Regions from separate parts of the Proteus sp. fly-1089 genome, predicted to be linked through region 1. Evidence: predicted binding sites of a transcription regulator. Region 1 holds the regulator's gene; each other region holds the start of a gene.
What was found. The regulator CRP, encoded in region 1, controls carbon source genes, mostly activating them, when cyclic AMP is high. The targets are predictions, from matches to a motif close to ATGTGANNNNNNTCACAT.

Region 1 (11,356 bases):
TTACTAATGAACCTGCATTACGTTTAGCGCAAAAATTAATAGATAACACATTTGCGGAACGTGTCTTTTTTGCTAATTCAGGTGCAGAAGCGAATGAAGCCGCATTTAAATTGGCTCGTCATTATGCCATCACTCGCCATAGTCCTTATAAAACTAAAATTATTGCTTTTCATCATGCATTTCATGGCAGAACTCTGTTTACAGTATCTGTCGGTGGGCAGCCTAAATATGCAGATGGTTTTGGTCCTAAGCCTGCAGATATCGTGCACGTTCCTTTTAATGACTTAGATGCGGTTAAAGCGGTAATGGATGATCACACTTGTGCCGTTGTACTAGAACCAGTTCAAGGTGAAGGTGGCGTAACGGCGGCAACACCTGAGTTTATGAGAGGGCTACGTGAGCTGTGCGATAAGCATCAAGCACTACTTGTTCTTGATGAAGTACAAACAGGTATGGGGCGTACAGGTAAGCTTTTCGCTTATATGAACTATGATGTGATACCAGACATTATTACAACCGCAAAAGCACTAGGAAGTGGTTTCCCTCTCAGTGCGATGTTAACAACACATGAGATAGCTTCTGCAATGGGTGTAGGGACTCATGGTACAACTTATGGAGGTAATCCACTCGCTTGTGCAGTGGGCAATGTCGCATTTGATTTAATTAATACGCCTGAGGTACTTGAGGGTGTAGAAAAGCGTTATCAATGGATTGTAGATGAGCTCACGGCAATAAACCAAACCTACAACGTCTTTTCGCAAATCCGTGGACAAGGATTATTGATCGGTGCACAACTCGCACCACAATATGAAGGTAAAGCCAAAATACTATTAGGATTAGCTGCAAAGCATGGTTTAATGATGTTAAATGCAGGCGCTGATGTTATGCGTTTTACGCCATCATTAATTATTACCCAAGAAGAGCTACAAGAAGGAATGGTAGCATTAAAAGCGGCTATTGCGGAGTTTGTAAAAGAATAGTCCTTATTATAAACCCCATCACAAGAATGGGGTTTATACAGATCTTTTTATCAATAGCCCTTTGTATCGGGCTATTGTTTGTTCGGGCGGGGAAACTTAGCGAGTCCCGTAAACGACGATTGTTTTACCGTGTGCAGAGATCAGGTTTTGATCTTCCAACATTTTCAGAATACGGCCTACAGTTTCGCGTGAACAACCAACGATTTGACCGATTTCCTGACGTGTAATTTTAATTTGCATGCCATCAGGATGCGTCATAGCATCGGGTTGTTTTGCTAAGTTTAGTAAGGTTTGTGCAATACGACCTGTTACATCAAGGAAAGCAAGGTTACCTACTTTTTCTGATGTGGTTTGTAATCTGTTCGCCATTTGAGCTGACAGGCGCATCAGAATATCAGGGTTAACCTGAATTAATTGGCGGAATTTTTTATAGGAAATTTCTGCTACTTCACAGGCTGTTTTTGCTCTAACCCATGCACTACGTTCTTGATCTTCTTCAAATAATCCAAGTTCACCGATGAAATCCCCCTGATTCAGGTAGGAGAGGATCATTTCTTTCCCTTCTTCATCTTTAATAAGAACAGCCACGGAACCTTTAACAATATAATAAAGTGTTTCCGCTTTCTCACCTTGGTGGATCAGCGTGCTCTTGGATGGATATTTGTGAATATGGCAGTGTGACAAAAACCATTCAAGAGTCGGGTCTGTTTGCGGCTTGCCGAGAACCATTCGCGTTATCCTCTGTACGTTAAATGCAGCCTTTCAAAACGGATGGACTCCCTTTTGAGACAGCGTGCTTAAAAATCCTATCTTGACCTATTAACTTCCTGAGAACACGGTAAGTTAATATGGAGTAGATTATAATAAATGAGAAAATAATGCATTGATCTTAACCACTATCATCAAGCAGATATTGTTTTTAACACAATTAGTGCATTAAGTCTCGTTTTACGCAGTCAGCATAATAAACCTATTTGCTAATTGCTAGTTGAATTATGAGAATGTACTCTTTTAGTTTCTGTCATGTTTAGAGGGAAAATAAATGGAAGCACGAGTTAAGTGGGTTGAAGATTTATCTTTTGTTGGTGAGTCTTCATCAGGTCATCAAATAATGATGGATGGGAACTCTGGCGATAAAGCACCAAGCCCAATGGAAATGGTCTTAATTGCTGCGGGGGGATGCAGTGCGATTGATGTCGTTAGTATTTTACGCAAAGGGCGACATCAAGTCACTGATTGTGAAGTAAAATTAACATCAGAGCGTCGCGAAGAAGCCCCTCGTTTATTTACTGATATCAATTTACATTTTATTGTTTCAGGTAAAGAACTCACAGATAAAATTGTTGAGCGAGCTGTTCAATTATCTGCAGAAAAATATTGTTCCGTCTCTTTAATGTTAGGAAAAGCAGCTAATATTACACATTCATTTGAAATAAAAGATACTGAGTAAATTTGATATTTTAAAATAAATTTTAATCAGGAAATAATATCCCTTAAATAAGGGGATATTATTTTTATAAAAATAGAGTTTATTTTTGTTAACTGATCTTTTCGCCATTTAATAATTTTTTGACTAATGGCGCCATAATTAATTCCATCGCTAATCCTAATTTTCCACCAGGCACCACAATCGTATTTATTGTTGACATAAATGAGCCATGCAACATTGCCAGCAAATAAGGAAAATCAATATCAGTTAAGCCTCTAAAGCGAATAACAATAAAACTTTCATCAAGAGTTGGGATAGCTTTAGCTGAGAATGGGTTTGATGTATCGACGGTAGGGACTCGTTGAAAGTTGATGTGAGTACGCGAAAATTGCGGAATGATATAGTTAATATAATCATCCATTGAGCGCACCACTGAATCTCTTACGGCTTCTTGTGAATGACCCCGTTCAGTTGTGTCTCGGATAAGTTTTTGTATCCACTCAAGGTTAACGATAGGGACAACACCCACTAATAAATCAACATGCTGTGCGACATCATGTTCATCAGTGACAACACCTCCGTGTAATCCTTCATAAAAGAGTACATCGGTATTATTGGGTAATGATTCCCATGGTGTAAAAGTTCCTGGTAATTGATTGTAGGGCGTCGCTTCATCATAAGAGTGTAAATATTTACGTGATTGGCCCTGTCCTGTTTCGCTATAGTGGCTGAATGTGGAACTCAGTAGGCTAAAATCATTTGCTTCAGGGCCAAAATAGCTAATATGTCGCCCTTGTTCTTTGGCTTTCCTTATCGCCATATCCATTTCAGGGCGAGTATAGCGATGAAAACTATCTCCATCAATTAAAGCAGAATGTGCATTAAGTTGTTGGAATATCTTACGAAAAGCTTGGCTCGTGGTAGTCGTTCCTGCTCCACTTGAACCAGTAACCGCGATGATAGGATGTTTGACTGACATAGATTATCCTTTTGCAAATAAGGTTAGCCCTTATTGGTGGCGATATTGCGCTCTGGGTGATCAATCAGAGCGAAACTGCGATGCAGGCATAATATTGACGCTTTCATGAAGTTCTGACCAAACTAACACGGCTTCACCGGATTTAAGTTGTTTTTTTACGTCGGCGACTTTTTGTTCTAGCGTCTTCTCTTGGATACCATAATCAGTGCCTTCTCGTAAAACGAAACTTTCAATAAGATTGTCTAGTGTCTCAGTGGAAAGTTCGTTCCAAGGTATTATCATTTGGTTTTCTCCAAATAAGCGGACAACCAGTCAGGTATCCGATTTTCAAGCCACATCACGGGTTTAGAAAGCTTGCCACTAACAAAACCCACATGCCCGCCAAATTCAGTAAGTTGATATTCAATATTATTCGGTAGTGTTGTGATATCAGGAATAACATCCGCAGACATAAAAGGATCATCTTTAGCGTGAATAATCAGTGTTGTTTTCTTTATTTTATTTAATAAAGGCAAAGCACTGCATTGACGATAGTAATCAAGGGCATCTTTGAACCCATGAATTTTAGAGGTAATCAGATCGTCAAATTGGCGTAGCTTTTTGATGGATTTTATTGTCAACAAACTAATTGGCAATGATTCAGGATAGCGGATCAGCTTGCGTGTTGCGTTATTTTTTAGTCCTTTTAATAGATACCATTGGTAAAAACGGGAAAAACCATGCTCAATTTTAGCTGAACAAGGCTCTAACATTAATGGTGCTGATACAATAACAGCTGCATCTACAACGGCATTTTCACCACTCTCAGCAAGGTAATAAGCGAGCATGTTACCTCCAAGAGAGTAGCCAACAGCCGCTGTTGGCTGTTCACCAAATTCCTTTTTTAGCCAATTTAAAAAGTAGCGAGCATCTTCGGTTTCACCTGAGTGATAGATGCGTTTTTGTCTATTGGGTTCGCCACTGCATCCTCTAAAATGCATCACAACACTTAGCCAGCCTCTCTCTTTTGCTGCTGATAACATGCCATGAACATAAGGACTGCTAAAGCTTCCTTCTAAACCATGAAAGATAACTAGCCTTGGCTTATCGAGAGCCATTTTAGGATCTTCACTCCATGCCAAATCGACAAAATCATTATCAGGAAGGTTTAGTCGTTGCCAGTAAGGCGTTAATAGTGGTGTTCTACGCACTATTCGTGGTAAAAGCGTTTGTAAATGTGGATTTTTAGCCCAACGCATTGGATTAAAGTATTGAGACATATTTTCCGTCTATCAAAATGAATTAACACTTGTTTGCTAAATAACATACTGCTATTTTCGGTGAAAATAAAACATCTGTCACATCTTTGAGCGCTCGCTATGACAATTAGCCTTATTTTTTCTTTAACTATTTTCTTGTTTATTGCTGCTATCACACCTGGACCCAACAACTTATTACTTACTTCATCAGGCGCTAATGTCGGTTTTAAAGGCTCATTAAAGCTTATGGCGGGTATTATGCTGGGAATGCAATGTGTTTTACTTAGCTCGGCATTTGGTGTGGCTGCATTACTGATTATTTATCCTGCATTGCATATAGGATTAAAGATAATCGGGAGTGCATACTTACTTTGGCTTGCTTGGAAAACAGCGACATCATCTTATCAACGTTTAGATATCCCTGCAAAAACGCCACAAGCAGTAAGTTGGTTTCAAGGTGGATTATTACAATTTCTCAATCCTAAAGCGTGGATGATGGGATTAGGGGCAGTTGGGAGCTTTAGTTTATCTGGTGATGCCTATTTTAGCTCAATTATCGCGATGAGCATTGTGATGGTGATAGTGAATTTTGTTGCAGGCATTGTTTGGATTTTAGGGGGAACCTTAATCAGCTTATTTTTACAAAGCAGAAGGTCTTGGTTTATTTTTAATATTTCAATGGGATTATTAACAGCGCTCTGTGTTCCTTTGATTTGGATTGAATAAATAGCTATAAATCAATGAGTAACTTAATTATTTTGATTTAAATAATGCTTTTTTAAGTTTGGTTGACATGATTGTTCTCAACACCCATCAAAAAAAGAGTATAAATCTAGTGAAAGAGAGATCTATGATCGCCTGTTATCACGGGTATTTATGTTAAAGTGCTCTTTTATATAAGGTGGGAATAAAACTACCTCATTTTATATAAACGTGATTATTTAACATTTTCATTTATCTAAATTTATACTTTAAAGTGAAAAATAATTCTCGCGAATAGGAATTATTTATTCCTCTTTACTGGTTGTAATTAAAGAAAATTTTATTGTATATATGTTTTTAGTGTGTTTTTTTATTGTTATAACTTAATAAAAGCGTTTAAAAACGCAATATTATTGAATATATATATAGATTGAATTTATATTCTCTTATTGACCAAAAAGAATAAATTATTATTAAAAATTGGAAAAAAAACAAATTAAGTATTATAGAATATCGTGGTTAATGAAGAAAAGCAGATAAAAAAGATAATTATAAACCTATTATAAAAGTAAGTATTTTAATAATAATATTACTTTTTATAATTCATTGTTTATGTTCTTTTTTTTATTTATTTTTATCTGAAAACCTAAATAGCTTTAGGTTTCAAACTCTTTATCAAGAATGATCCCATATATAACGATATAGTACTCGAAGTGGATATTGTCATTATGCCAACATTAACAAAAATTGCTTGGATCAAGCCAGGTATGGCTACAAATCAGCGTAAAATAGCAGATTATATTTTAGATAATCCTGAAAAAATGGTGACACTTTCATCACAGCAATTAGCTGTAATTACGGGTGTTAGTCAGTCTGCTATTGTTAAGTTTAGTCAAAAAATAGGATTCAAAGGTTTTCCATCTTTGAAACTTGCAATAAGTGAAGAGCTAGGCCGGAAAAATGCAGGTACAGGGCAAAATACTAACATATTACATAATCAAATAGGTTCTGATGATAGTTTAGTTGTTATTGCACAAAAACTGGCGCAAGAAAAAAATAATTCTATTAGTGATACAACTCGCCAAATTAATTATTTTCATTTTGAAAAGGTGATCCAGCTTATTGATGAAGCCCAACGTGTTCAAATTATAGGTATTGGTGGTTCTGGGTTGGTGGCTAGAGATTTAAGTTATAAATTACAAAAAATCGGCATTACGACACTTATTGAAACGGATCATCATGTCCAAATATCTGTTGCTCAAATGTTAAGTTCAAAAGACTTACAAATAGTTATTTCTTATAGTGGAAAACGAAAAGACATGTTGGTGGCAGCCTCTGTTGCTAAAAAACAGGGAGCAAAAATTATTGCCATTACAGGAGAAAAGCACTCTCCATTAGGCAGAATTTCTGATTATATATTAGAAACAATTGCGGATGATGGAGAGTGGAGAAGTGCTTCAATCTCATCTCGCACTGCACAAAATACAATAACAGATCTTATTTTTATGGCGTTATTAAAGAAACGTGATGAATGTGCGAAGACATTAGTGTTAAGTTCTCAGGCATTAATTAACAGCCTAGATAATTAAAAATTTTGAACTGATTCAAAAAATTAATATTTAAAGGTAGGTATTTACACTTATTGCTAAAGTTATTCTCCCAATGGCCGAAACGATAGTTATTTAGGCAGTGTTTTTTTGTTGAGATATTTTAATTTCAATGTCGAGGAGAGTAACTAATGCGTAACAATCAACCGGTGACACAGCGAGAATACCCGGTATCTGAAAACGCAACACTGATGTCGACGACAGATCTTGATGGCAATATTATTTATGCCAACGAGGACTTCGTCGAGGCCAGTGGGTTTTCAGTAGAGGAACTAGTGGGAAAACCCCATAATATTGTCCGGCATCCTGATATCCCTTCAGATGTTTTTAAGGATATGTGGAGAACCTTAAAACAAGGCGAAGTTTGGACTGGGATCGTTAAAAATAGACGTAAAAATGGTGATCACTATTGGGTAAGGGCCAATATCACGCCTATTATTCGTCAAGGTAAAATTCAAAGTTTTATGTCGGTCAGAACCTGTGCACTAAAAGAGGAAATAGCACAAGCTTCAGCACTTTATGATGCATTTAATCAAGGTAAATATCCTTCTCACACCTTTTTAAAAGGTGCTTTTGTTTATAAGGGATGGCAACGTTGGCGCTCATGGAATCAAACTATTTCATTAAAAAAACGCCTTCGCCTTTTTATTCTATTCCCTCTACCGTTTATGTTGTTAAGCGCATGGTTTTCTGGCCTATCCAGCTATGCTCTTTTGATGCATGTTGTTGTTTTACTATTATTACTAATGGCAAATGAGCGCATTCTGTATTTTCAAATAGTTAAACCCATCATTCAATTAAATAAACATGCTAATCGAGTTGCAACAGGAGACGAACATAACGTTGCTTACCTTAATCGTATTGATGAAATCGGGATGACTCAGCGTTCAGTTAATCAGTTAGGCCGAATGTTCCGTTGGTTAGTGAATGATGTAAGTCATCAAATTCATCAAGTCGATATTTCTTGTGATCAACTCGCCGCGGGTAATCGTGATTTATATGTAAGAACGGAACAAACAGCCAGTAATGTTGAAGCAACAGCATCTACGATGAATGAGCTTACTACAGCGGTAAGTAGTAATAGTGAAACTGCGGGGCAGGCAAATAACCTTTCTAATATCACCTGTGATGCGGCGATAAAGGGAGGCAATGCAATGGATAATATAGCCAATACTATGAATGATATTGCGAAAAGTTCAGAGCGGATCAGCAATATTATTGGTGTAATTGATAGCATTGCTTTTCAAACCAATATCCTTGCATTGAATGCATCAGTAGAAGCTGCTAGAGCAGGCGAACAAGGACGAGGTTTTTCTGTGGTGGCGACTGAAGTGAGGGAGTTAGCACAACGCAGTGCAGAAGCAGCTAAAGAGATCAAAAAATTGATTAGTGCTTCAAGTAGTAATATCAAAGTTGGTTCAAAACAAGTTAATGAGACGGTCAGTACGATGGAGGATATTGTCGTACATGTCAAAAATGTGACCGATTTAATTGGTGAAATTAGTCTTGCTTCATCCGAACAAAGTGCGGGACTAAAGGAGTTAGGCCGTGCAGTTGAAAAATTGGAATCGATTACGCATGAAAATGCTAACTACGTTTCTAAAGCTTCAATGATTTCAGGTGAAATGAAAGTACAAACTAATTACTTAGTCAGTGCAATTAATGTATTCCATTAAGTTGTAATTATTAGGAAATAAAAGAAAAAGACACCTACTAAAAATAGGTGTCTTTGTGTTTATCTAAATCATATTTTAATCATGAAAAAACGGTGAGTTAAAAGCTTGTCCAATCATCGTCTTCATCATTTTTAACTGATGCTCCTTTCACGAAATTCTTCTCTTTTATGTCATCCTTGGTGGTGTTTTTTATTTTTTCTTCTTTTGGTTGCAGTGATTTTTCAGAAGAGAATGGTTTTTCGATTATGATATGTTGTGATTTTTTATTGTATTGCTCACTTTCAGCGGTTTTAAATTGCTCAACGATCTGTTCAAGATTGCCAGCTTCTTCGGTTAGTAAACTAGCAACAGAGGAGGATTGTTCAACCATGGCAGCATTTTGTTGGGTGGCTTTGTCCATTTCTGTAACCGCAAGAGAGACTTGGGTTATCCCACGTGTTTGTTCTTCAGATGCCGATAAAATTTCTGTCATTGAGTCTTCAACATGTTTTACAGATGTCAGTATTTCACCCATAGAAATACTGACTTGTTCAACAAGATCATTACCATGACGAACTCGACTTATTGAGGCATCAATTAATTCTTTAATTTCCTTCGCTGCTTCAGCACTGCGTTGTGCTAACTCTCTCACTTCAGTCGCCACCACAGAAAAACCACGCCCTTGCTCACCCGCTCTAGCTGCTTCAACGGCTGCATTTAAGGAGAGAATATTGGTTTGAAAGGCAATACTGTTGATAACGGCGGTGATTTCGCCAATCTTTTGTGAGCTATCGGCAATATCCGTCATGGTTTTCACCATGCGATTAGTGACATCGCCCCCTTTACTGGCAATATTTGATGTTTGATTGATGAGATGTGAAACTTCTCGAGCGCTTTCGGTATTGTTTCTCACTGTTGCTGTGAGTTGTTCCATACTCGATGCGGTTTCTTCTAATGCGCTAGCTTGTTCTTCAGTACGGCAAGAAAGATCGGTATTGCCTGCTGATAATTCTTGAACACCTGTGTAAATATGATGACTTGTTCCTCGAATAGCATTCACAATTAATGAGAGCTCAGTGCGCATATACTGAATACCCGTAATTAATTGGTCAATTTCATTATTTCCTCTTGCTGTGATGTCTTTATTTTCTAATAAATTCCCTTGTGAAATTTCTGACATATAATCCACGATTTGATTGATACGCAAAACAATATTTCGACGTATCCAAAGTACAACAAGAACTGTAAAAAGAATAAAAATAAACATAAAAATAAACGCTAAAATTAATGTGCGTTCGTAATTACCTTGTGCGGCTTGTGTTGCATGGGTCACCACATTATCACTGAGGTAATCTGTTGCTTCATAGAGGGATTGAGTAAAACGCTCATTAGTATTATGAGCATAAAGGGATTGAAAGCCGTAGTAATCTCGAATTTCTAAACATGAGGCAAGCTGATCAAGATCGTAAATAACACGATTAAAAAGTTTTTTCATACTTTCTATTTTTTCAGGATCAAAGTTGGCGTTAGTTGCAGAAGTAAAGTATGAGGTAATAATACGTGTAATTTCTTGTTTTCGTTGTGGGTAAGTGGAAAGAAATTGGGTGATTTTATCTTCTGCAATGTCAGGAGTGAGATGGGCTTCAAACATAACATTAAGCATATCTTCACGTAATTTATTTAACTCCGCATAACCATAATCCATCGTTTTTATCTGTTCAAAGCCATTCGCTAATTGTGAGATCCGCTTATTTGTTAAACTCGCATCACGGATACTCATTGCACCAGAGAAGAGTTGAATAGTGCAAAACAGTATTAAAATAAACATTAAGCCATTAGATATTTTTATTCGTTTCAGCATAGCCTTACCTATTTAATTGATTTGTAGGACACACAGCAAGGAGCGATAACTATTTATCAATTAAACTTATTCGGCTTAATATTTAAAAACTTTATTATTTCTACTCTATTTAATAGTAAAGACGACTTATATTTCTTTTTTTAGCTTTAATTATCAGCTAATGGCCAAAATATTCTAATGATTTATATAAAAGACCATAAGTATATTGGCTTACTCATTTTTTATGTTAATCGATATAATAATAAGTATTTGTAATGATTTTGCTGAATAAGAGAGCAATAATGAGCCGTGTTTTTTCTTTATTTATCGATTTATCTTATGATAAGTGAAATAAACGTATTGATTTCGAAAATACTCTCAATATTTCTTAAAAAGCGTTCTTTTTTCTGTATAAAAAACGGTCACTTTTTTATGTTTATGCGCGGGAGAATTGAAATACTCCCAGAAATTAACTGGGAGTATGGTAGGTAGAGGTTTTGTTATATGTAATTGACTACTTATTATACCGAGCGTTTACTTTCTTTTTTATAAGAGATCAACTTAAAAACTTTCCCAATTATCATCGGTTTCATGGTGATTTGCCTTTATTGTCGGCGTTTTAATCGCTTCTTTTTCTTGCGATTTTGCTGAGAATGTGGGGAGTTTCGTTGGGGTCGGTTTTTCATTCTCAACTTTAAATGTATTGACGATGATATCTAACATGCTGGCTTGTTCACTTAATGTGGCAGAAGCCGCAGTTGATTGTTCAACCATAGCTGCATTTTGTTGAGTTGCCTTATCCATCTCATTAACAGCAAGACTAATTTGTGCAATACCTCGAGTTTGTTCTTCTGATGCAGATAGAATTTCTTTCATTGAACCCGAAACATGATTAACGGATGTTACAATTTCACCCATTGATAAAC
Region 2 (11,356 bases), on a different contig from region 1:
TATGGATGGGCTACTCAAGAATTATTTGATGCAATTGGTAAACACAACACACCTAATAATAACGCCTATAACAACATGATTAAATAATAATACACCGTGGAAAATCAGGATAAAATTATGGCTAAACAACAAAAATGGAAAGTCTTTTTCCTTCTGTTTGTCACGATGTTTTTACTCGGTGGCATTCAAAATACAAAAGGGCTTATTCTCGAACAAGTTCAACATGATATTTCATTAAATATGAGCCAAGTTGGCTCATTAATTACCTTTTTCCAAATCGGTTTTTTAATTGCCAGTTTATTAACGGGTTATTTTACCGATAAGAAAGGGTTAAAAGTCATGATGTTTATTGGCTCACTGATGATGGCTGTTGGTTTAACAGGAACCAGCCTTGCTTTTAATGTGATGCTATTTTTTGGCTTTTATCTGGTTATTGGATTAGGTATTGGCTCAATGCTTGTCTCTATCGTTACCGTTATTCCGACTTTCTATAAAGAGAAAGCGGGCATGATGTTTAACGTCTCCAATGCAATGTTTGGCGTAGGGATGATTGTCACTCCGCTAATTTTACAATATCTATTTTCACACTCTATTTCATGGCGTACTTTTTATGTGGGTGTTGCCGTTATTGTTGCGGTCATTATTCTCGTATTGAGTACATTAAAAATAGAAAACAGCGCACAAGTCGATATGAAATTCAGTGACTTTTTAGAGTTACTGACACAAAAATCGCTATTATTGGTTATCTTATTTATTACGCTGTATGTTGCTGCTGAAGCCGCTTTCTTAAATTTCTTCCCTATTTTCTATACCTCTATGGATATTGGAAATATGAGTAGCGCGCAAAAAGCAGAAACAGCCGCTTATGTGATTTCCAGTTTTGCATTCTTATTTACTATTGGCCGTTTTATTGGTGGCTTTATTAACCTTGCATTGGGTGATCGCAAAACACTTATTCTATTTTCATTATTTTCTCTGATAGCCATTATTGTAAGCCGTATCTTTGTACAAAATATTGTTTATCTGTTTATGGTATTTGGTTTTGCATTATCAGTGCTGTTTCCAACAGCAGCCGCCGTTGCCACAAAATTAACCAGCAAAAGTGGCTCGGTGATGGGATTGATTTATGTTGCTTCTGGATTGGGTGGTGCGTTAGCAGGTTCATTAATTGGCCAAGTATCAGAAAGCTATAATGTTTCTGTTGGCTTTAACCTGATTATTGTATTTGTCGCCCTCTTCTTTATTATTTCTCTGTTTATTAGAGAACAAAAACAATAACAACAACCGTTATGCCTCTGAAATTTACCCCTCTCTATGAGGGGTTTTTTATTTCTATCGCAGTAAGTTAAGGTACATTTCCCTTTTTATTTTGTTGATTTTTTCACCATCGCCCTAATAATAGTATTTATATTCACTGCAAAAATAGGAGAATATAATGGCGAGTGGATGGGCTAATGATAGTGCTGTTCAAGAGCAAATAGATGCCACCATTGATGATGCAATTGCAAGAGCTCGCAACCAAATGGCACAAGGTGAAAGTGCAGAGTTTTGTGATGAATGTGGTGAGCCAATCTCTCCAGCTCGGCAAAAAGCCGTTCCTGGTGTGCGTTATTGTTTAAACTGCCAAGAGGCAATTGATAAAAAAAATAATGCCTTTAGTGGATATAATCGCCGTGGTAGCAAAGATAGCCAACTCAGATAATCTGTAATTATTATCATATAAAATAAAAACTGTACCTTAATATGAATTTTCTCGATTAAAGTACAGTTTATTTTATTTAATCAGACAATGATTTAATTAGATTTTCGCAACCTTTTTTGAGCTCATATTTTGACTCATTTCGGTTAATATTTTCATAAAATTATCAATATGTGTACGTTCCGTATTTGGATTCATAAATACCGCTTTTTCACCTGGAAGGTAAACGTAACGGTTATTTTTCGCATATTTCGAGCAGGCAATAGAATCTACCCAGTTAGTAAATAATCCTTCTCTACCACGTTGTAAGAAAAGTTTTCTATGCCATTGTGTGTTATGAACCATAAAGTCATATGCTTCTTTATCTGTAGAGCACGTTAACTCTAAATCAAAGGCAACATTAGGATCTTTCACTAAGTTTGGATCATACAGTTTAAAACCAACACTTGGACCTTGGTTTTGAGGAACGATAACTTTTGCATTACCCATCTCTAACAACTGATGGCGCATGTAGTTCGCGTTTTGCAAACAGTGAGCAATGATGGTTTGGTAACCTTCAATCCCCATATAGTGCATTGCAGAATAAGCACCAAAGATACCCACACCACTACGTGTACATTCAATAGTGGATTGTAAGTGAGTCTGCCCTTCTAATTCGTGCTCAAAATAGGTGAAGTTTTCAGGATCGTTTTCCAGTGCCACGAAGTCATTGCCATTTTTCACTAATACTAAACTTGAGGTATAAGGCACATAGCCCCATTTATGGAAGTCGATAGTAATAGAGTCGGCATATTTCAGATGTTTAAATTTCTCTACGTTCTGACGTAAACCTTCTAAGGTGACATCATTAATTGCCAGCGGGTTACTGTTAAAATCATATTCTAAGAAGAAGATAATCGGCCAACCAACAGCGGCATCAACGTGTACGTGAGGCTTAACAGGGATCTCGAACTCTTCACATAAACGGTCACGTAACTCACAAACACCTTTCACATCATCCACACCGAAGGTGTCTGTTGTTCCTGTGGTTAACATGATAGTTGGTACTTTGCATTTAACAGTAAAACACGCTCTCAATTCACGCTCTAAGTGCTCTAAATTAATGGTGTTATCTTCAGACACTTTAATACGGATGGTTTTGTTATCAACATCAACACCTAACAGCGCAAGGTTAGTCATGTTTGAGTAGTGACCACCTTGAGAGTTAATGATGCGATAATCTTGATCTGCTGCCATACCTAAGTGTTTAGAATTAGGCATAGATTTGCGTAAACCAAATAGATAACCATATAAATTACACATGGTGCCACCTTGAGTGAACACACCAGATGCAACTTCAGGATCGTAACCAACCAATTTAGCGACTTTTTTAATCGTCACTTTTTCTAACGCATCAGCGACACCTGAATATTCACAATACACCATGTTAGGGTTGCCCATTAACCCCAAGATTGAACCATAAACACCCGGATCACTTGGCATTGCAATAACATTTTCAACAGCCAATGGATTTTCCCAGTTTTTACACAGTGTCGAAACTAACATCAGTAATTCATTAGGATCGTTTTCTGGGTAATTAATATTTTGTTGGATTTGCGTATCCGCCATTAAACGATCGAATAGCTGTTGCCCATTTGAGTAACGTTGTAATTGGTCATTATCATTAGTTGTTGTTTTTCTAAACTGTGTAATCGATTGGATTGTTTTATCCTGAAATATCGGCCAATACTTCGGATCTCGGCTGAAAAAGTGAGCAATAACGTCGTGGTATTTCTTCTCAAATTCCGCATTCAGAATGTTAGCAGAAGATAGACCTAATAAATCTTGATTTTTCACTATATTCTCCAAATAGAAACCGACAAAAATTTAAATTGATTGCATAGCAATACTATACATTTTCTAATTAAATTAGTTAGTGCTTCATGCGATCACATAGGTTCTGTTAGCAACCACATAAAACAAAATATTTTATTTAATATCAATACAATAGAAATCTTCGGAAAGTTAAATTTACAGATATTATTATTTCATTTATATGCTTATGTGACTGACATCACAATGAAAATAAGGCTATAAACAAAAATAATCACCTGCAATACTATTAACTATTTGAAATATAATCAAAATATAATAATAACATGCTAACCAACTGATATTACTGAATTCTTAATTTAATTAATTGAATTAATCTGTTATTTCCACAATTGGTACAGCAAAAATTACATTTAATTTAATTACAATGAGCAAAATCAAACGAAAACACTATGATATTTTTCATAATTAGCAAATTATTTTAATTTTAACCATTATTAGGTACAAAATATGGGTTAAGGTTAAAATAGAAAGCAGTCATTAATGAAAATATAAAAGAAAAAATAATCACAGATAATAGTTCTGCTAATAACAAAAATATAAGTTAAAAATAATATAGTAACCCCACTAAACAATCAGAATATTTACTCTACATTTTTTGTTTTTTTTGCCGATACTTAAAGTAATAAAGTAGGTAATTAACGGAGAAGACAATATGAAAGCACCTATCGCTGTTGTTGCTGTATTCGTATTATTATCCGCAAGTGTCTATGCTGAAGAATTTACCTGCCAACTTGAAAATGGTAAGTATGTCAGTGTATTTGCCGAACATGGAACCCCTCCGGTGTATCGCTATGGCACACTTGCTAAAACAGAGATAACACTACCAGTTCCTCAACAACCTAATAATAATGTCTTTTATGGGCATCAGATGTTTGTTGCAGGAGCATCGACTTATATTCGATTTAAGAATGGAAATTACAGCTACGTTGTTTATGACGGTGAAGGTAGAGGATGGAACTTTAATGGCGTGATTGTTTATAAAGACAATAATATTATTAGTAAAAAAGAGTGCAAAGATCCGTTAACACCTAGCCTGAATAATCTAAAAAACTACGCTATTAAAATGGACCCTTATTTAGAAACCTATATTTATGCTCCTTAGTTTCTAATTTAATTAATCAAACATATGGACATAAAAAAACCCAATTTTAAAATTGGGTTTTTATTATTTTTAAGCAACGAAATGTATTGATTAGTCTTCTAATAACAGAACAGATTCTAATGCAATTTCAATCATTTCATTAAAGGTAGTTTGACGCTCTTCTGCTGTAGTCTGTGTACCTTTTTTGATGTGGTCAGATACAGTACAAATAGTCAGCGCTTTTGCACCGTATTCAGCTGCAACGCCGTAAATACCTGCGGCTTCCATTTCAACACCTAGAATGCCGTATTTTTCCATTACATCAAACATTTCTGGATCTGGAGAATAGAACAGATCAGCAGAGAAGATATTACCTACGCGAACTTTAATGTCTTTCGCTTTTGCTGCATCAACAGCATTTTGAACTAATTGGTAATCTGCAATAGCTGCGAAATCTTGGTCTTTGAAACGTAGACGGTTAACTTTAGAGTCTGTACATGCACCCATACCGATAACAACATCACGTAATTCAACATCTGGTAATACGGCACCACATGAACCTACACGAATAATCACTTTTACGCCAAAATCAGTAATTAATTCTTTAGCGTAAATTGAGCAGGAAGGAATACCCATACCGTGGCCCATTACAGAAACTTTACGGCCTTTATACGTACCTGTAAAACCTAACATACCACGAACATTGTTTACTTGACGGACATCTTGTAAAAAAGTTTCAGCGATGTATTTAGCACGAAGCGGGTCGCCCGGCATTAAAACGACATCAGCAAAATCGCCCATTTCTGCGTTAATATGAGGGGTAGCCATAATTCTTCCTTTTAATTGATCTTTTTACTATTCAAATATCATTCGGTAGGCATATTGCTATACCTACCGAAGTTAAATTAAAACATTGCTTTACCATAATCGACCGGTGATAAACCGAAGTATTTCACAACAGTTTGGCCGATGTCAGCGAAGGTTTCACGATGACCTAATGAACCCGGTTTAACTTTAGGACCATAAACCAGAACAGGAATGTGCTCACGAGTATGATCAGAACCTGGCCAAGTTGGGTCACAACCGTGGTCTGCTGTTAAGATAAGAATGTCATCTTCTTTTACCAGCTCCATTAATTCAGGTAAGCGACGGTCGAATAATTCCAGCGCTTCACCATAACCAACAACATCACGACGGTGGCCATAAGAGGAGTCGAAGTCAACAAAGTTGGTGAAGACGATTGTGTTATCGCCAGCAAGTTTCATTTCTTCAAGTGTTGCATCAAACAGAGCATCAATACCTGTTGCTTTCACTTTTTTAGTGATACCTACGTTTGCGTAGATGTCAGCAATTTTACCGATAGAAACAACATGGCCTTGTTTTTCATCAACCAGTTTTTTCAACATAGTTGGTGCTGGTGGTTCTACTGCTAAATCATGACGGTTACCTGTACGGGCGAAATTACCTGGTTTATCACCAATAAATGGACGCGCAATAACACGACCAATGTTGTAATCACCTTTGTTTAGTTCATCACGAGCAATTTCACACAGCTCATATAATTCGTCTAAACCGTAAGTTTCTTCATGACATGCAATTTGGAATACAGAGTCAGCAGAAGTATAGAAAATCGGTTTGCCGGTTTTCATGTGTTCTTCGCCAAGTTCATCCAAAATAACCGTACCAGACGCGTGACAGTTACCTAAGTACCCCGGTAATTTTGCACGTTTAACGATGTTTTCTAGCAGTTCTTGTGGAAATGAGTTTTTCAGCTCTTTAAAGTATCCCCAATCAAAAAGCACAGGAACACCCGCAATTTCCCAGTGGCCTGACGGAGTATCTTTACCAGAAGAGATTTCACTCGCGTAGCCATAAGCACCGATGATATCTGCGTTTTTATCTAAACCAATAGGGAATTTACCTGTTGATTCTTCAGCGGCTTTACCTAAACCTAAACGGCAAAGATTTGGCAAATGAAGTGGGCCTTTACGACCTTCTTTATCTGCTTTACCGTCAGCAAACGCTTGTGCGATATGCCCTAAAGTATCTGAGCCTTGATCACCGAATTTCTCTGCATCACCGGCAGCACCGATACCGAAGGAATCTAATACCATGATATGTACACGTTTCATAATTCTCTCTCCTGTGTCATTCTCCGTAGACCACGGATATGTCACTTATAAATCGTAATTGAGTTCTTATTCGCTGATTTGACGGTACACCATTGGTGAGGCTTCACGTTTACTATCACCAATTACCATCGCTTTACGGACTTCAGCCGCAGCTTCTTGCCATGATTTTTCACTGTTAGCATGGATCATCGCTAACGGAGTGTCTGTGTTGATTTCAGCACCAAGCGCTACGATGTCGCTTAATCCCACACTATAATCAATTGCATCAGTGGCTTTACGACGACCACCACCTAATGTCACAACAGACATACCTAATGCACGCGTATCCATTTCTGTGATAAACCCAGTTTTCTCAGCAAATACAGGTTTACTTAATACCGCAGTTGGCAGGTATTTATTGTAGTTTTCAACAAAATCAGATGGGCCTTTCTGTGCTGCAACCATACGACCAAAGACTTCTGCCGCTTTACCGTTATCCAACACATCTTGCAGTTTTTGACGAGCTTGTTGACGTGAATCCGCTAAACGGCCTGATACTAACATTTCAACACACAACGCCATAGTAACTTCAAATAGACGAGGGTTACGGTATTCACCTGTTAAGAATTGAACTGCTTCACGAACTTCGACGGCATTACCTGCGCTAGAAGCTAGAACTTCATTCATATCCGTTAACAGCGCCGTAGTTTGACAGCCTGCGCCGTTTGCTACTTGAACAATAGACTCAGCCAGCTCTTCAGATTTCTGATAAGTTGGCATAAAGGCACCCGATCCCACTTTAACGTCCATCACTAATGCATCTAAGCCTTCGGCTAATTTCTTACCTAAAATAGAGGCTGTGATAAGAGGGATTGAATCAACTGTAGCAGTAATATCACGGGTAGCATAAAAGCGTTTATCAGCAGGTGCTAATGAGTTAGTCTGTCCGATAATAGCAACACCCACGTTACGAATAATATCGCGAAATTTCTCATCATCAGGGAAAATATCGAAACCTGGGATAGCTTCGAGTTTATCTAATGTTCCACCTGTATGACCTAATCCACGACCTGAAATCATAGGAACATAACCGCCACACGCGGCAACCATTGGCCCTAACATCAGTGAAGTGACATCACCCACACCACCTGTTGAATGTTTATCAACAATTGGACCGTTTAAATTTAGGCTTTTCCAGTTCAATACTGTACCGGAATCACGCATGGCTAATGTCAGAGCAACACGCTCAGGCATGGTCATATCGTGGAAATAAATAGTCATTGCTAATGCAGCAATTTGACCTTCAGAAACAGTATTATCTCTGACGCCGTTAATGAAAAAACGAATTTCTTCCTCTGTTAAAGGATGACCATCACGTTTTTTACGAATAATCTCTTGGGCAAGAAACACTGCAACCTCCTGGTTTTATAGCATTGATAACGCCCACAATAAAACGTGGGCGTATTACACGAATGGATTAGTAACCACTAGACGATTTTTGCTCGCCATGACCTAAAGTGGCTAGTAAATTACCTAACAAGCTTGATGCACCAAAACGGAAGTGACGGGCATCAACCCAGTTGTCACCCATAATGCGGTTAGCTAATGCTAGATATTGAGCAGCTTCTTCAGCGGTACGAACACCACCTGCAGGTTTAAAACCAACTTCTTTGCCAACACCCATATCGTGGATCACTTGGATCATTAACTCAGCGCTTTCCAGTGTTGCATTTACAGGTACTTTACCTGTGGAAGTTTTAATAAAGTCAGCACCCGCTTTGATTGAAATTTCAGAAGCTTTACGGATAAGAGCCGGATCTTTCAACTCACCCGTTTCGATGATGACTTTCAATAAAGAACCTGCTTCTGCGCAAGCTTCTTTACATGCTTTAACGATATCAAAACCGATTTGCTCGTTACCTGCCATTAGTGCACGGTAAGGGAAAACTACATCAACCTCATCTGCGCCATAAGCTAATGCCGCATTGGTTTCTGCTAATGCGATATCTAAATCATCATTACCATGAGGGAAGTTAGTTACGGTTGCGATACGGACTTCTGGAGTACCCTGCTCACGTAACACTTTACGTGCTAACGGAATAAAGCGTGGGTAGATACAAATAGCGGCTGTATTGCCTTCTGGGCTTTTAGCCTGATGACATAACGCAGTCACTTTTGCATCAGTGTCATCATCATTTAATGTAGTTAAATCCATCAAAGACAGCGCAAGGCGCGCTGCAGCGGTTAAATCTGTCATAAAACTCTCCAACGATGTTTCTTAAGCCCTTTTGGGCATACGCTTAAGGTTAGCGATTAAATTTGTTGGCGAGCGGACTTGGTTCCTTGAAGATGTTGTTGTAACTAGTGCTACAACGACAGCTGAGCTCCCTCTCACCGCGCTATGCTCACTTCGGCGACCCGTCATTGAGCCTTCGCCATTCCATGAAGTTTCAGCACATCTTATTTGAACACGCTAAGGAACAATTAGATGTGCTTTGCGTCACACTAATCAAATGTAACTTGCAAACAATGACATAAAAATGTGACAAATATCACAGTTAGGTCATTTTCTGGTTTAATGTTACTTGAATACCGTTTTTAAGTCGTCTTTATAACGCAAAAAAAGTGTGATACGCATTAAATGACAACATTTTTGACCATATTCAATACAATCTGCGAAATATCTCACACAATAAAAGTAGTTAACATTACAGCAGAAAACAAACATAAAAGAGCAGATAGGTAAAATACCCATCTGCTCTTTACAATTAAATCAATTAAGCGGCAACAACTGCCATTGCCGTTAATGCAAAGAAGAATCCAGCAATTGTTGCACTCATTAAGTTAGAGAGTGTACCAGCTAGTACGGCTTTCATTCCTAAACGAGCCACATCTTTACGACGGTTTGGCGCCATTCCACCTAAACCACCGAGTAGTACGGCAACAGAAGAGAGGTTAGCAAAACCACATAACGCAAAGGAGATAATAACCTTCGTTTGAGCAGATAACACCACTAATCCAGAACCTGCGACTAATGCATCTTCTTTTAGGTATTTACTAAATTCAGAGTAAGCATAGAACTCATTGATAACAATTTTTTGTCCAATAAATGAGCCTGCAATGGTTGCTTCACTCCAAGGTACACCAATCAGGAAGGCAATTGGTGCAAACACCCAACCTAGCACGAGTTCTAATGAGAAATTCTCATAGCCAAACCAGCCACCAATACCACCAAGAATACCATTCACTAATGCAATCAAGGCAACAAAAGCAAGCAACATGGCACCTACGTTCAGGGCAAGCTGTAGACCAGAAGATGCGCCCGCGGCTGCGGCATCGATAATATTCGCAGGCTTTTCGTCATCTGCCATTTTATCAAGCGCGTCTTTTTGATCGTCTGGCGTTTCTGTTTCAGGGATCAACAATTTAGCAAAGAGTAAACCACCCGGAGCCGCCATAAAGGATGCTGTGATCAAATACTCTAACGGCACACCCATGCTGGCATATCCAGCAAGTACTGAACCCGCAACAGAGGCTAAACCACCACACATAACAGCAAAGAGTTCAGAGGTTGTCATTCTTGCAATATAAGGACGAACAACCAGTGGGGCTTCTGTTTGTCCAACGAAAATATTTGCAGTGGCAGACATAGATTCTGTTCGTGATGTGCCAAGTACTTTTTGTAAACCACCACCGAGAATTTTAATGACTATTTGCATAATGCCAAGATAATACAGCACTGCAATGAGTGAAGAGAAGAATACGATAACAGGCAGTACGCGCAGGGCGAATACGAAACCGCCACCACCAAACAACTCGAACATTTTATCTGATACTAGGCCTGCAAATAGGAAACTCATCCCGTTATTGCCGTAATCAATTACATTCTTAACACCATCAGAAACCGCAAGAAGTACCTCACGACCACCGTCGGAATAAAGAACAAATGCACCTAAGCCAATCTGAATAAGGAATGCGCCACCAACTGTACGTAGTCTAATTGCACGTCGATTGCTGGAAAACAGAATGGCTATCAAAATTAATGTTACCATTCCGACCAAGCTCATAATGAGTTGCATTGAAGGATCCCTGTTCATATAAAAATTTAATGGATTATCAATAACGCTCTAGTCAGAGCTTATTGACTCTTTTTGCCGGATAATTATACCTAGTCTAAGAAAAGAACCCTCAACATCCATCACAAATAGGATCTGAAAAAAGTAACAAAAAGGTCACAAATGAGAAGTGGATCACACAAAAAGAGAGAAAAACGCATTTATTGAATAGGCTGAATAAAAGGAAAACATCATATGATTAACAATTCTTGTATTCAATCTTAAACAATAAAGTTAAATAAACACCTTATTTATATAAATAAGATTAAATTGAGATGAATTCAATTCAACAACTAGGCATTATCTTTTAACCGAAATAATTGTAGGCTATTAAGATAGAGTTGCTGTGCAATTACCTCAGAGGGTTCTTGACGTAGCTCACAGAGTTGGGAAAAAACATATTGAATACGCTCAGGTCGATTAGGCTCACCTTGGAAACCACTCACTGGCATATCAGGAGCATCTGTTTCTAGTA
Region 3 (11,356 bases), on a different contig from region 1:
TTCTAAGTGGTATTGGTTTCGAAAGTGCAGGCCTTGCTGCTGCTCATGCTATTCATAATGGATTTACTGCGCTAGAAGAGTGTCACCATATGTATCATGGCGAAAAAGTTGCCTTTGGTACATTAGTGCAATTAGTGTTAGAAAATAGCCCATTAGAAGAGTTAGAAGAATTTCTCGACTTTTGTATTTTAGTGGGATTACCGGTCACTTTAGAAGAGTTGGGTATCAACGCAACAGGCGATGAATTAAATGAAAAAATTATGGCGGTTGCTGAGTTAAGTTGTGCTGAAGGTGAGACAATTTACAACATGCCATTTGATGTTGATTCAGATAAAGTTTACGCTGCAATTTTAACTGCCGACCAATTAGGACGGGAATGGCTTTATTAAAGCCTGAGTAAACAGGGAGTGTTTATCTCCCTGTTTGCATTTACAAAAAAGGGTGCTTTATGGTCAGTATCGTATTAGTTTCAAAGAGCCTTACGCTTGCCAATGGTATTAAAGAACTCGTTAATCAGACTGTAGATCGCCAAGTAAAAATTGCCATTGCGACCAATTATCAAACACCTTTAGATCTCACAAATGAAGTATCTCCAGAAACTATACTCACAGCAATCAAAAAGTGTTATAGCGAACAAGGTGTACTCGTTTTACTTGATACTTATCATTCAGCGCAAAATGCCGCACTTGCAATCGCGAATCTAGAGCATGCCATTGCAGCTAACGTCGCATTAAGCTCTGCCCCTATTGTTGAGGGAACACTAGCTGCAGCCAATAGCATTGCGCTCGGCGCTTCTCTTGAAGAAGCAGAAAAAGCAGCACATAAAACCATTACAATAAAGAAACTTCAATTAGGAGAAAATCTCCCTAACTTTAACATTCACCCCAAAAATACTAATTACGAACCTGTCAGAACTATAACCGCACCTGTTTGGCTATACCCTTATCATCGTTTCGTGATCCCTCGTAAAGAAATATCCGCTCACTTATTACTTGAAGAGCAAAAACGTCTCGTAAAAGCCATTGAGCGCTCCAAAAAGGATATAGACTGGTTAACCGAAGAAACCTATCGCAAGATTGGCGAGCAATATACTCATATTTTTTCTAGTCATCGTTTCTTATTAGAAAATGCAGAATTACAACTAACAGTGTGTAGCATGATAAGTAAACATCACTGTAATGCTGAGTTTGCCCTACAACAGACATTTATTGATTTAATAGATACTTATGCGCAAATGGATGATGATAATATGCGTGCCAGAGAAAGTGATTTAGATGATATTTTATCTCGATTACTGCGCTATTTGACGTCAGCACCACCACCAATGACGCCGCCTCCCTATCCAAATGCTATTCTAGTGACAAAACAACTTCATCCCTCCACATTAATTGCACTTGATACCCATAGAATTAAAGGAATTTTATTAAGCCATGGGAATCCACTATCTAACACAACTTTATTAGCAAATGCATTAGATATCCCCATTATTAATGAGGCCGGAAAACAGGCATTATCGCTGACTAATGGGCAAAATATCACACTTAAAAAAGTCCAAAATATTTGGCTTTACCAAAATACCTATATCTCTCATTAAAAAATAAAAATATTTAAATAACCTGTGCTCCACAATATCAGGTTATTTAATTTCCTTATTTTCTTATATTCTTATATTTCACATGTTTTTTTATTAAAAATAAAAAAAGGGAATAAAAGATCCTCTTTTACTCCCTAGTTGCTTGTTATCTTAGTAATCAATTACTTTTTTATTATCGGATAGGCAATACTTATAATGCTCTTGCCAATAAACTAATGGGGTGCTCACATTTTTTCGTTGTTGACATCTCAATTTGCCATTTACAGGTTTCGCAGTCTGTAATAACGATATCACATCCACTCTCTTCAATTTGACGGAATAAGCCCGCCCCAATACCTTGAGCAACATCGTAGTTTTCAGATTTAAAACCATAAGTTCCGGCGATACCACAGCATTGAGAATCAAGAACAATCACCTCAACACCAGGGATACGTTTAATTAAATCAATGGAATATGCCGTCCATCCCATTTTTTCCATATGACAAGGCGTGTGATATGCCACTTTTAACGGGGTATGTTTCAGTGGTAATTCACGGCCATCTTCCAGTAAGCGATAAATATAACGTGTCGCTAATTCGATATTTTCACGTACTTTTGATGTATCAACATCAAGGATATGTTCATACTCATCACGAATAGTGAAAGTACAGGTTGATGATGTTGCAACAACAGGAATATTGTTTTCAACAATTTTTTCTGTCAGAGATTCAAGGTTCACAGCGGCTTGTTTTTTGGCTTGTTTAACAAAACCATTCGCAATTAATGCAACACCACAGCATTTTTCACGTTTTAATAACTGAACACCAATATCCATTTTGTTGAATACTTTAACTAAATCTTTCCCTAATTGTGGGTGGTTATAGTTAGCATAACAACCATGGAAGAAAGCAACTTGATCTTTAAAGCGTGCCTGCTCTTCAACTTGTTTTTTCATCCATGTTCTAAATGTACCAAAAGAGTATTTTGGTAATTCACGACGATGGTCGATTTTAAGCGCTTTATCCAAGATTTTACGGACTGGTTTTAATCCGGTAATAGTATTTACTATCGGCGCCATTGGCGTGGATAATGTTCCCATTAAATCCGTATGACTTAAAATAGCATCACGAATTTTAGGTGTTTTGGTATTGTAGTTCAGTTTCGCTCGCGAAATGATATCACCAATTTTTACATCTGACGGACATGCGACTTCACAACGCTTACAGTTAGTGCAATATTTCAATGCTTCATCATAAAGCATCGGATCTTTTAAGCGTAAACGCTCACCATCAGGGCCTGCTTGTTTAGGACCAGGATAAAGTGGATTCACTTTTGCAACTGGGCAGTAAGTTGTACAAACTGTACACTTAATGCAAGCTTCAAAACTGTTATCTTGTAAACTCATTGTGCTGCCTCCACAACCGCAGATGTGGTCTGTTCTGATTTATGATGCTGTAAAATTTGTTGCGCGGCATAAAGAGCACTAATCATTGAAACACCAGCACCACAACCTTCATTTAGTGGATCAAATCCACCTAACACAGCACCCACAGCATAGACATTGTCTAATACTTCACCATATTTCATGGGCCTTAATTGGCTATCGGTATTAACACCAAAGCGCATATAGGGCTGTTTCGCAAAGACATTCTCTTGCGTCCACTCATTACGAGGTAATGCCTCTAACAAATCCAGCTCCATTAAAGGCTCATAAACACGATCGAACTCGGCAATTAAGCCATTATTGAAAAAACTACCCGTTGCTAATACCACATGCTCACTACGAATAGGAATATCAGTGTGATTTCTAGTGTGAACGCCTGTAACAGTGTTACCCACTAAGTCAACTTCCTCTGCGCGATCACCTGGCATAATTAAACCGCCCGCTTTTTGAAAACGCAGTTTTAATGCTTGATGTAGACGAATTCCTAATAGAGAAGGTGGCAATGTTGGTAATAGACAAATCGGTTTACCTACTAACTGTTGCAGTAATGTCACAGGCTCTTCAGCATCAAGCCCAATACATGCAGGTAAAATAATCGCCTCAGCACTGTCATCAACATGTTTTTTCAGTTCGTCAGCTAACGCTTGTGTGTTTTCAGGTTTATCTAAATAACGCGCAATATTAACTGCTCTAAATTCACTTGGATTATCACGCAATCTATCTAATAACGGTAAGTGGATATGATAAGGAATTGCTTCAACACCTTGCTCATTAAGCGTATTGCTTGCAAATTGAGGTTGAAAATCTAAGAAACCTTCAATTCCTACCACGGCCAACTTTTTCCATGGTAATGCTTTATCAATACCATGAATAGGAACTCGCTTTGGACTCATCCAACTCATACGAGAGCGCCCTACTGGCGTAATACGATAATGGTTTTCATCACCACTACCTTGATACTCAAGACCACTTGTACTTGCCAACAATGCCTGAGCTTGTTCAATTAAAGTTGAAACTTGAATTTCACCAATACGGCTATAAGGGTGTTTTGGCGCTAACTCTGCTAACGTTGCCAGAGCTTTTTTAGGCTGAGTCACCGCTGTTCCATCAGGAAGATGAGTTAATAAATCCAGTGAACCTGATGAAAAATGCAACGCACTTTGACCATTACTAATGATTGCACAAGACTTACCGGCTTCGGCAAGACGAATACCCGCAGTTAACCCTGCCAGTCCGCTACCTATAATGATGACGTCAAATTTCATTATCTGCCTCCGCTGAAGCTGTTTTTTCAATCATATCTGCATCTAAACCACATAAACCTTGATAAACCCAACTGGTAAACTCACTTTCACGTAATGCATTGCCCCAAGCAATTGGTCGAATACCTTTCCAACGCTCATTCAAGAAATGAGCAAGTTGCTGCTCTGATTCGTGAGGAGTAGTAACTTGTAAACGGTTTAATAATCCAGCAGCACGACAAGCACAAAGTTCACCTTGGCAAGTTCCCATACCCACACGAGTACGACGACGCAAATCAAGTAAGTTATTAACTGTTAAAGAGTTAACCGCATAGCGAACTTCGGCCGCTGTTACCGCTTCACATTCGCATACTAAGCTTTTATCAATACGTTCATTGCTCAGTAATTTATTCGCTAAATCACCATGGCGATAAACCGCTGAACCACGAATTGGTGCAGGTAATGAAACAACGCTACGTAATGCTTGCTCCGCAGATTGGCGAGAGCCAGGTAATGCCTCTTCTGCAGTGGTACATTTCGCAGAGACATTTAATTTCTCACATATTTTATCTGTCGCCCATTCGGCCATTAAACGGTAAGTCATTAATTTACCGCCCGTAATGGTAATAAAGCCCTCTAATCCATCACGTTGCGCATGGTCGAGTAAAACAATACCACGGCTAACATTACGGCCTGATGGATCATCATCACTTGCCACTAAAGGGCGTACACCAGCATAAGCACGTAGAATTCGAGTTTGAGCCAGTTTTGGCGCTAACATTGAACCTTCACGAATAAGAATATCGACTTCTTCAGGAGTGACATACATATTGTCAATTTCATCGTAAGGTACACGTGTTGAAGTTGTACCAATTAATGAAATCGTATCGCCAGGTACTAAAATATCGGCATCTGCAGGTTTACGACAACGATTGATCACCATATTGTTAATGCGATGACCTAAAATCAGTAATGCACCTTTTGCTGGGAACATTCGAACTTTTAATTCACCGTATTCAGCAATTTTTTGTCCCCAAATACCGCCAGCATTCGCCACAATTTGTGCGCGAATTTCATACATTCTTTTCGTTTGATGATCGTAAACTTTGACACCTTTAACACGGTCACCTTCACGAATAAGGCCAACGACTTCATGATAAGTCAGGACTTGTGCGCCATGTTCGCGAGCATCTAACATATTTGCCGCGGTTAAACGAAAAGGATCGACTGTGCCATCAGGTACTTTAACTGCACCGATTAAATTCGGGTTAACAGAAGGCTCTAAGCGAATAGCTTCTTCGGGTGAAATCGCTTGAGCATCAATACCTGCTGCTTGGCAAGATTGAATAAAAGTCTGTTGAAACTCTAAAGAATCTTCAGGTAGGGTAATAAAAAGGCCATCCGTCTTTTCTACACAATGACGAGCGACCCGTTTTAAGATCATATTCTCTTCAATACACTCACGCGCTGACTCAGGATCGGTTACTGCATAACGCGCACCACTGTGTAACAACCCATGATTTCGACCGGTTGCACCGGTTGCAATATCGTGTCTTTCTAGCAGAACGCAACGTAATCCACGGCGTGCACAGTCTCTTGCCATGCCTGCACCGGTTGCTCCTCCGCCAATAATAATGACATCTGTTTCTGTCACTGGTGAACCGCTCATCATAGAGATGCCCTCTCACATTACATTCAGCAAACGCTTAATTATTCTTTAGCGTTAATTATAGTGTATAAGATACACAAAAAGTGTGGTTAATGTTTGATAATGAGCAAAAACGAAAGAGAAACGCTCACGAGTGAAAAATTAAAACCACATATGTGATACTAATCACAAATTATTTAACAAAAAGTATTTGATAAAGTTAACATATCACTCAAAATTGCACATCTTGAAAAATTATTCGACAACTGAGTAATACCTCACAGTAAATTTGATTGTATAAGTTTACTATTAAGTTCGTTAAAGAAAATTTTTTGATAATTTCACTGTTCGTTTTGTCATTATTTAATATCAACATATTAAAATAAAAGCCATCGGAGGCTAATATGTTAAGTCTGTTTAGACCTGCGCCACATAAAGCGCGTTTGCCAAAAGAGCAGATAGATCCTGTCTATCGTCGCCTACGTTGGCAGATCTTTATGGGGATTTTCTTCGGTTATGCTGCTTATTATTTAGTAAGAAAAAACTTTGCGTTAGCAATGCCTTACCTCGTAGAAGAAGGGTTTTCTAAAGGTGACCTAGGTTTTGCTTTATCAGGGATCTCGATTGCTTACGGTTTCTCTAAGTTTATCATGGGCTCATTCTCTGACCGTGCTAACCCTCGTTATTTCTTACCAGCAGGTCTTATTTTAGCGTCTCTAGTGATGCTATTTATGGGCTTTGTACCATGGGCAACTTCGAGCATTATGATAATGTTCGTTCTGTTGTTCCTTTGTGGTTGGTTCCAAGGTATGGGTTGGCCTCCTTGTGGACGTACCATGGTGCACTGGTGGTCACAGAAAGAACGTGGCGGTATCGTTTCGATTTGGAACTGTGCACATAACGTTGGCGGTGGCTTACCTCCATTACTGTTCTTATTAGGTATGGCGTGGTTTAACGACTGGAAAGCAGCGTTATATATGCCAGCATTTGCCGCGATCTTAGTTGCTATGATTGCATTCGCATTAATGCGCGATACCCCTCAATCATGTGGTTTACCTTCAATTGAAGAGTACAAAAACGACTATCCACCTGATTATAAAGAAACTGACGAACAAGAACTGACTGCAAAAGAAATCTTTATGAAGTATGTGTTCCCTAACAAACTTCTGTGGATGATTGCGATTGCGAACGTGTTCGTTTACTTGCTGCGCTACGGCGTGCTGGACTGGTCACCGACTTATCTGCGTGAAGTAAAACACTTTGCAATGGATAAATCATCATGGGCTTACTTCTTATACGAATACGCAGGTATTCCGGGCACACTGCTGTGTGGTTGGATGTCGGATAAAGTGTTTAAAGGTAACCGTGGTGCGACAGGTGTATTCTTCATGACCTTAGTAACTATCGCAACTATCGTATTCTGGATGAACCCAGCGGGTAACCCGAATGTTGATATGGCGTGTATGTTAATCATCGGTTTCTTAATCTACGGCCCTGTTATGTTGATTGGTCTACATGCCCTTGAGCTCGCACCGAAAAAAGCAGCAGGTACAGCAGCAGGCTTTACTGGACTATTCGGTTACTTAGGTGGTTCTGTTGCAGCGAGTGCTATCGTAGGTTACACCGTTGACTACTTCGGCTGGGATGGCGGCTTTATGGTCATGATCGGCGGTAGTGCACTGTCTGTTGTGTTATTACTTATCGTGATGGTTACTGAAACCAAACACAAACGTGAAATGCTTCAGAAGTACGAATAATCGCTAACTGATTATTTATGAAATTGATTAAATCTCATCTCTAAAAACCAAGCCACATCCGTTATTTGATGTGGCTTTTTTATTGCCAACTGTACATAACATTATTGTACGTAGAATTAAAATGGAGCAGCTTTATGAGTACATCTTTTAGACTAAAACCGTTAGTTGCAGGCGTTCTTTTAACTCTATCTTTAAGTGCAATCGCACAAGCGGCAAGTGATAAAGTCGTTATCGCTCACCGTGGTGCAAGTGGTTACTTGCCTGAACATACGCTTCCTGCTAAAGCATTAGCGTATGCGCAAGGTGCAGATTATCTAGAACAAGACTTGGTGATGACCAAAGATAATGAATTGGTTGTCTTACATGACCACTATCTTGATCGTGTAACAGATGTGGCTGAGCGTTACCCTGATAGAGCAAGAAAAGACGGTCGCTACTATGCTATCGACTTTACGCTTGAAGAGATCAAAGGACTGAAATTTACCGAAGGCTTCGATATCGTTGACGGTAAAAAAGTCCAAAGTTATCCAAATCGTTTCCCGATGGGGAAATCTGATTTTCGTGTGCATACCTTCCAAGAAGAAATTGAATTTATTCAAGGTTTAAATAAATCTACGGGTCAAGACATTGGTATTTACCCTGAAATTAAAGCCCCTTGGTTCCATGAACAAGAAGGTAAAGACATTACCACTAAAGTACTGGAAGTGCTTAAACAGTACGGTTATACGAAAAAAACCGATAATGTTTATCTGCAATCATTCGATGCTAACGACCTAAAACGCATCAAAACAGAATTGATGCCAAAAATGGGCATGGACTTAAAACTTGTTCAGTTAATTGCTTATACCGACTGGAATGAGACTTATGAGAAACAGCCCGACGGCACATGGACAAACTACAGCTATGAATGGATGTTTAAGCCGGGTGCAATGAAAGAGATTGCCACTTATGCTGATGGAATTGGTCCTGATTACCATATGTTAGTGGAAGAAAACTCAACGCCAGAAAAAATCACCTTAACCGGTATGTCTGCTGATGCCCATGCTAATAAACTGACCATTCATCCATTTACTGTTCGTATTGATAAACTTCCTAAATACGCAAAAGATGGTGACCAGCTTTACGACATTATTTATAACCAAGCAGGCGCTGAAGGTGTCTTTACAGACTTCCCTGATTTAGGGGTTAAGTTCTTACAAAAACAAGCCAAATAATTCATCGTATTTTATTTGCGTCCTAAATAATTCAAGGTGCAGCTAGGCGACAAGTGAACGAAACGCTAGGAGCATACATGAGTATGTGACTAGCGCGAGTAAACGGCGTCAACAACGCTGCAACTTGAAGTATGACAAGTATTTTACTCTTTCTTTTGAAAGAGTAGGCTATTTGCGCCCTTTCTGATTGTATATTTCTTCATCTTTCTTTAAGTTACTCTAATAATTTAATTAAAAAACCAAAATAACTTTTTGAGTTAGCTATTATCATTTCTTAAATATTGATTAAAAGAAGGGATCACAATGACAATAATGGCCATTATTTTACTCGTTCTTATCGTTCTTTTTATTAGTTGGGGTATTTCAATTTATAATCGTCTTATTGCGACGCGTAACCAAGTCAGTAATCAATTTGCGAATATTGACGTTATTTTAAAACAACGAGCAGACCAAATTCCTCAATTAATGGCTGTAGCTGAAAAAGCCATGGAGCACGAAAAAAGTGTATTTATTGCATTAAGCGACGCAAGACAACGCTACTTTAAAGCACAAAATATTAATGAAAAAATCAGCGCATCAAATGAGATGAATACCGCATTGCGTGGCATGATTGCCCTTGCTGAAAATTATCCTACGTTAATTTCAGGTGAACAATTAGCATTACTTCAAACGGGTGTTAGTGATGTAGAAAATAAAATTGCTCAACGCCGTGAAGGCTTTAATGATGCAACTACCAACTACAACACCGCAATAGAGATGTTTCCTGATAGCTTAATTGCTGGCCTTTTCCGCTTTGAACGTATGCAATTGCTAGAAATACCAAAAGAAGAAATGAAATTTGATGGTATTCATTTTAAATGACAGCAATTTAAATAACCGCATTAAGGATAGGTTACAGTGTTAATTTATTTTTTTATCGGCTGTGCTGTAGGCGTATTAATCTATTTTTTACGCAGCAAACGTACTCAAAAAAAGAAGAACAGTTTGAGTATTATTCCTTTTTTAGGGATCGCTTTTGCTGCCGGGAAATACCTGTTTTTTTCGCGAGAAGCCAACTTATATCCTAGTGGCGAAGACTCCGTTGTTAATCTTATTTCTGGTATTGCGTTCTCTGTTATTTTGCTATTTGCCTATGGCATTTCAACCCATATTGCTAATATCGGTGAAAAAGCGATAAAGAATTATCATCAATTGCAAAATGAAGGAAACTCTAAATTTTCGGCACTGATAAACACTGTATTTATTAGCCTTTTATTGTTGAGTTTAAGCTTCAGCTTGTTTATTGACCAAAGATTATTCTTTTTAAGTTTCGTTTTAATGTTCGTTTACCAAATCGTCAAAAGAACACCTGAAAAACGTTTTTTACGCTTTCAAAAAATTCTAGCAACATCAAAGATCCGCTCTTTGGCCATTGGGCTTGTTGAAATTGAAGGTAAGATAACCGCAGGGAAAATCTTAAGTAGTCGATTAGGCCAAAAAGAGTGTTATGGCTACTTCTATTATGAATATGATATATCCACAGACAAAGAAGGCAAAAAAAGCTATCACCAAACACTCTGTGAAAAGAAGATCCATAATTTCACGATGAGCGATGATACGGGATCAATCCAAGTGCTCGCAGAAGATACTCCTTTTGTTCACCTTGGTATCAAGCCTCATCAGGATCTTGAATATAATAATAAACGTTTTAAAGAGTACATCTTAGGAGCAAACACAACGTATTTATTAATTGGTCATGCAGAGTCTATCAATGGCGAAGTGGTTATCACACGTAAAGCACCTCATTACCTACTGGGTTTATCGCCACAAGATTATGTTGTTAGTTGGAACAAAGCGCGCCCTTTTCGTCGCAACGCGACCACTATCGTTATCATTGCTCTTTTTGTTATCCTTTCCATTCTAGTGATACCAATGGATTATCAAAACGGCATACTAACGCTTTATTTTAATAATACTTCTCTTCCTTGGTAATTAATTATATGGAATGGCTTATTTTCATCATTTTTATTCTCACTTTGGTTTATTTCTTAATACGCCAATTAGTGATGATTTATAACAACATGGTGATGTTAAAGAATAATTGTTATAAAGCCTTTGCAAATATTGATGTTTTATTAAAAAAACAAGCTGATTTGATCCCCATGCTGATAGTGATTACACAAAAAGCGATGGAGCATGAGAAGGCCTTATTTGAAAAATTAGCTGAAAATAGAGATCACTATTTACGCGCAGATGTATTAGACCAAAAAGTTGATTTAGCTAATCAGTTATTACCTCAAATAAAAAAATCACTCATCATTGCTGAAAATTACCCTGAGCTTATCAGTGGAAAAAACTTACACCTATTACAAATACAAGCGAAAGAACTAGAAGAATGCATAGCTGACAGACGAGAATTCTTCAATCAATCCGTGACTCTCTATAATACTGAAATACATATTTTCCCTAATGTGTTATTTACATTTATTTTTAAATTTAA

Region 2: deoC (deoxyribose-phosphate aldolase) is a predicted target of CRP. The motif match lies at 9,255-9,272, and genes of this name have one in related genera.
Region 3: glpT (glycerol-3-phosphate transporter) is a predicted target of CRP. The motif match lies at 6,081-6,098, and genes of this name have one in related genera.

Annotation. Positions count from the first base shown of each region.
Region 1 covers NZ_JBEETS010000007.1:225,250-236,605, forward strand. The annotation lists gene argD (bifunctional acetylornithine/succinyldiaminopimelate transaminase) at 1-980, shown strand, start outside; gene crp (cAMP-activated global transcriptional regulator CRP) at 1,077-1,709, opposite strand; gene ABN080_RS15345 (OsmC family protein) at 2,023-2,430, shown strand; gene ABN080_RS15350 (phosphoribulokinase) at 2,519-3,388, opposite strand; gene ABN080_RS15355 (YheU family protein) at 3,449-3,670, opposite strand; gene ABN080_RS15360 (hydrolase) at 3,667-4,647, opposite strand; gene ABN080_RS15365 (LysE family translocator) at 4,747-5,352, shown strand; gene ABN080_RS15370 (SIS domain-containing protein) at 6,057-6,917, shown strand; gene ABN080_RS15375 (methyl-accepting chemotaxis protein) at 7,067-8,611, shown strand; gene ABN080_RS15380 (methyl-accepting chemotaxis protein) at 8,709-10,451, opposite strand; gene ABN080_RS15385 (methyl-accepting chemotaxis protein) at 10,992-11,356, opposite strand, start outside.
Region 2 covers NZ_JBEETS010000006.1:13,419-24,774, forward strand. The annotation lists gene ABN080_RS13270 (hypothetical protein) at 1-87, shown strand, start outside; gene ABN080_RS13275 (MFS transporter) at 118-1,278, shown strand; gene ABN080_RS13280 (DksA/TraR family C4-type zinc finger protein) at 1,436-1,702, shown strand; gene ABN080_RS13285 (pyridoxal phosphate-dependent decarboxylase family protein) at 1,799-3,535, opposite strand; gene ABN080_RS13290 (hypothetical protein) at 4,227-4,676, shown strand; gene deoD (purine-nucleoside phosphorylase) at 4,767-5,483, opposite strand; gene deoB (phosphopentomutase) at 5,561-6,787, opposite strand; gene deoA (thymidine phosphorylase) at 6,854-8,176, opposite strand; gene deoC (deoxyribose-phosphate aldolase) at 8,244-9,023, opposite strand; gene ABN080_RS13315 (NupC/NupG family nucleoside CNT transporter) at 9,544-10,845, opposite strand; gene ABN080_RS13320 (TatD family hydrolase) at 11,175-11,356, opposite strand, start outside.
Region 3 covers NZ_JBEETS010000002.1:547,879-559,234, forward strand. The annotation lists gene ABN080_RS08945 (glycerol dehydrogenase) at 1-389, shown strand, start outside; gene ABN080_RS08950 (phosphoenolpyruvate-utilizing N-terminal domain-containing protein) at 449-1,594, shown strand; gene glpC (anaerobic glycerol-3-phosphate dehydrogenase subunit GlpC) at 1,785-2,978, opposite strand; gene glpB (glycerol-3-phosphate dehydrogenase subunit GlpB) at 2,975-4,282, opposite strand; gene glpA (anaerobic glycerol-3-phosphate dehydrogenase subunit A) at 4,272-5,930, opposite strand; gene glpT (glycerol-3-phosphate transporter) at 6,311-7,663, shown strand; gene glpQ (glycerophosphodiester phosphodiesterase) at 7,798-8,877, shown strand; gene ABN080_RS08980 (LemA family protein) at 9,181-9,738, shown strand; gene ABN080_RS08985 (hypothetical protein) at 9,775-10,848, shown strand; gene ABN080_RS08990 (LemA family protein) at 10,857-11,356, shown strand, end outside.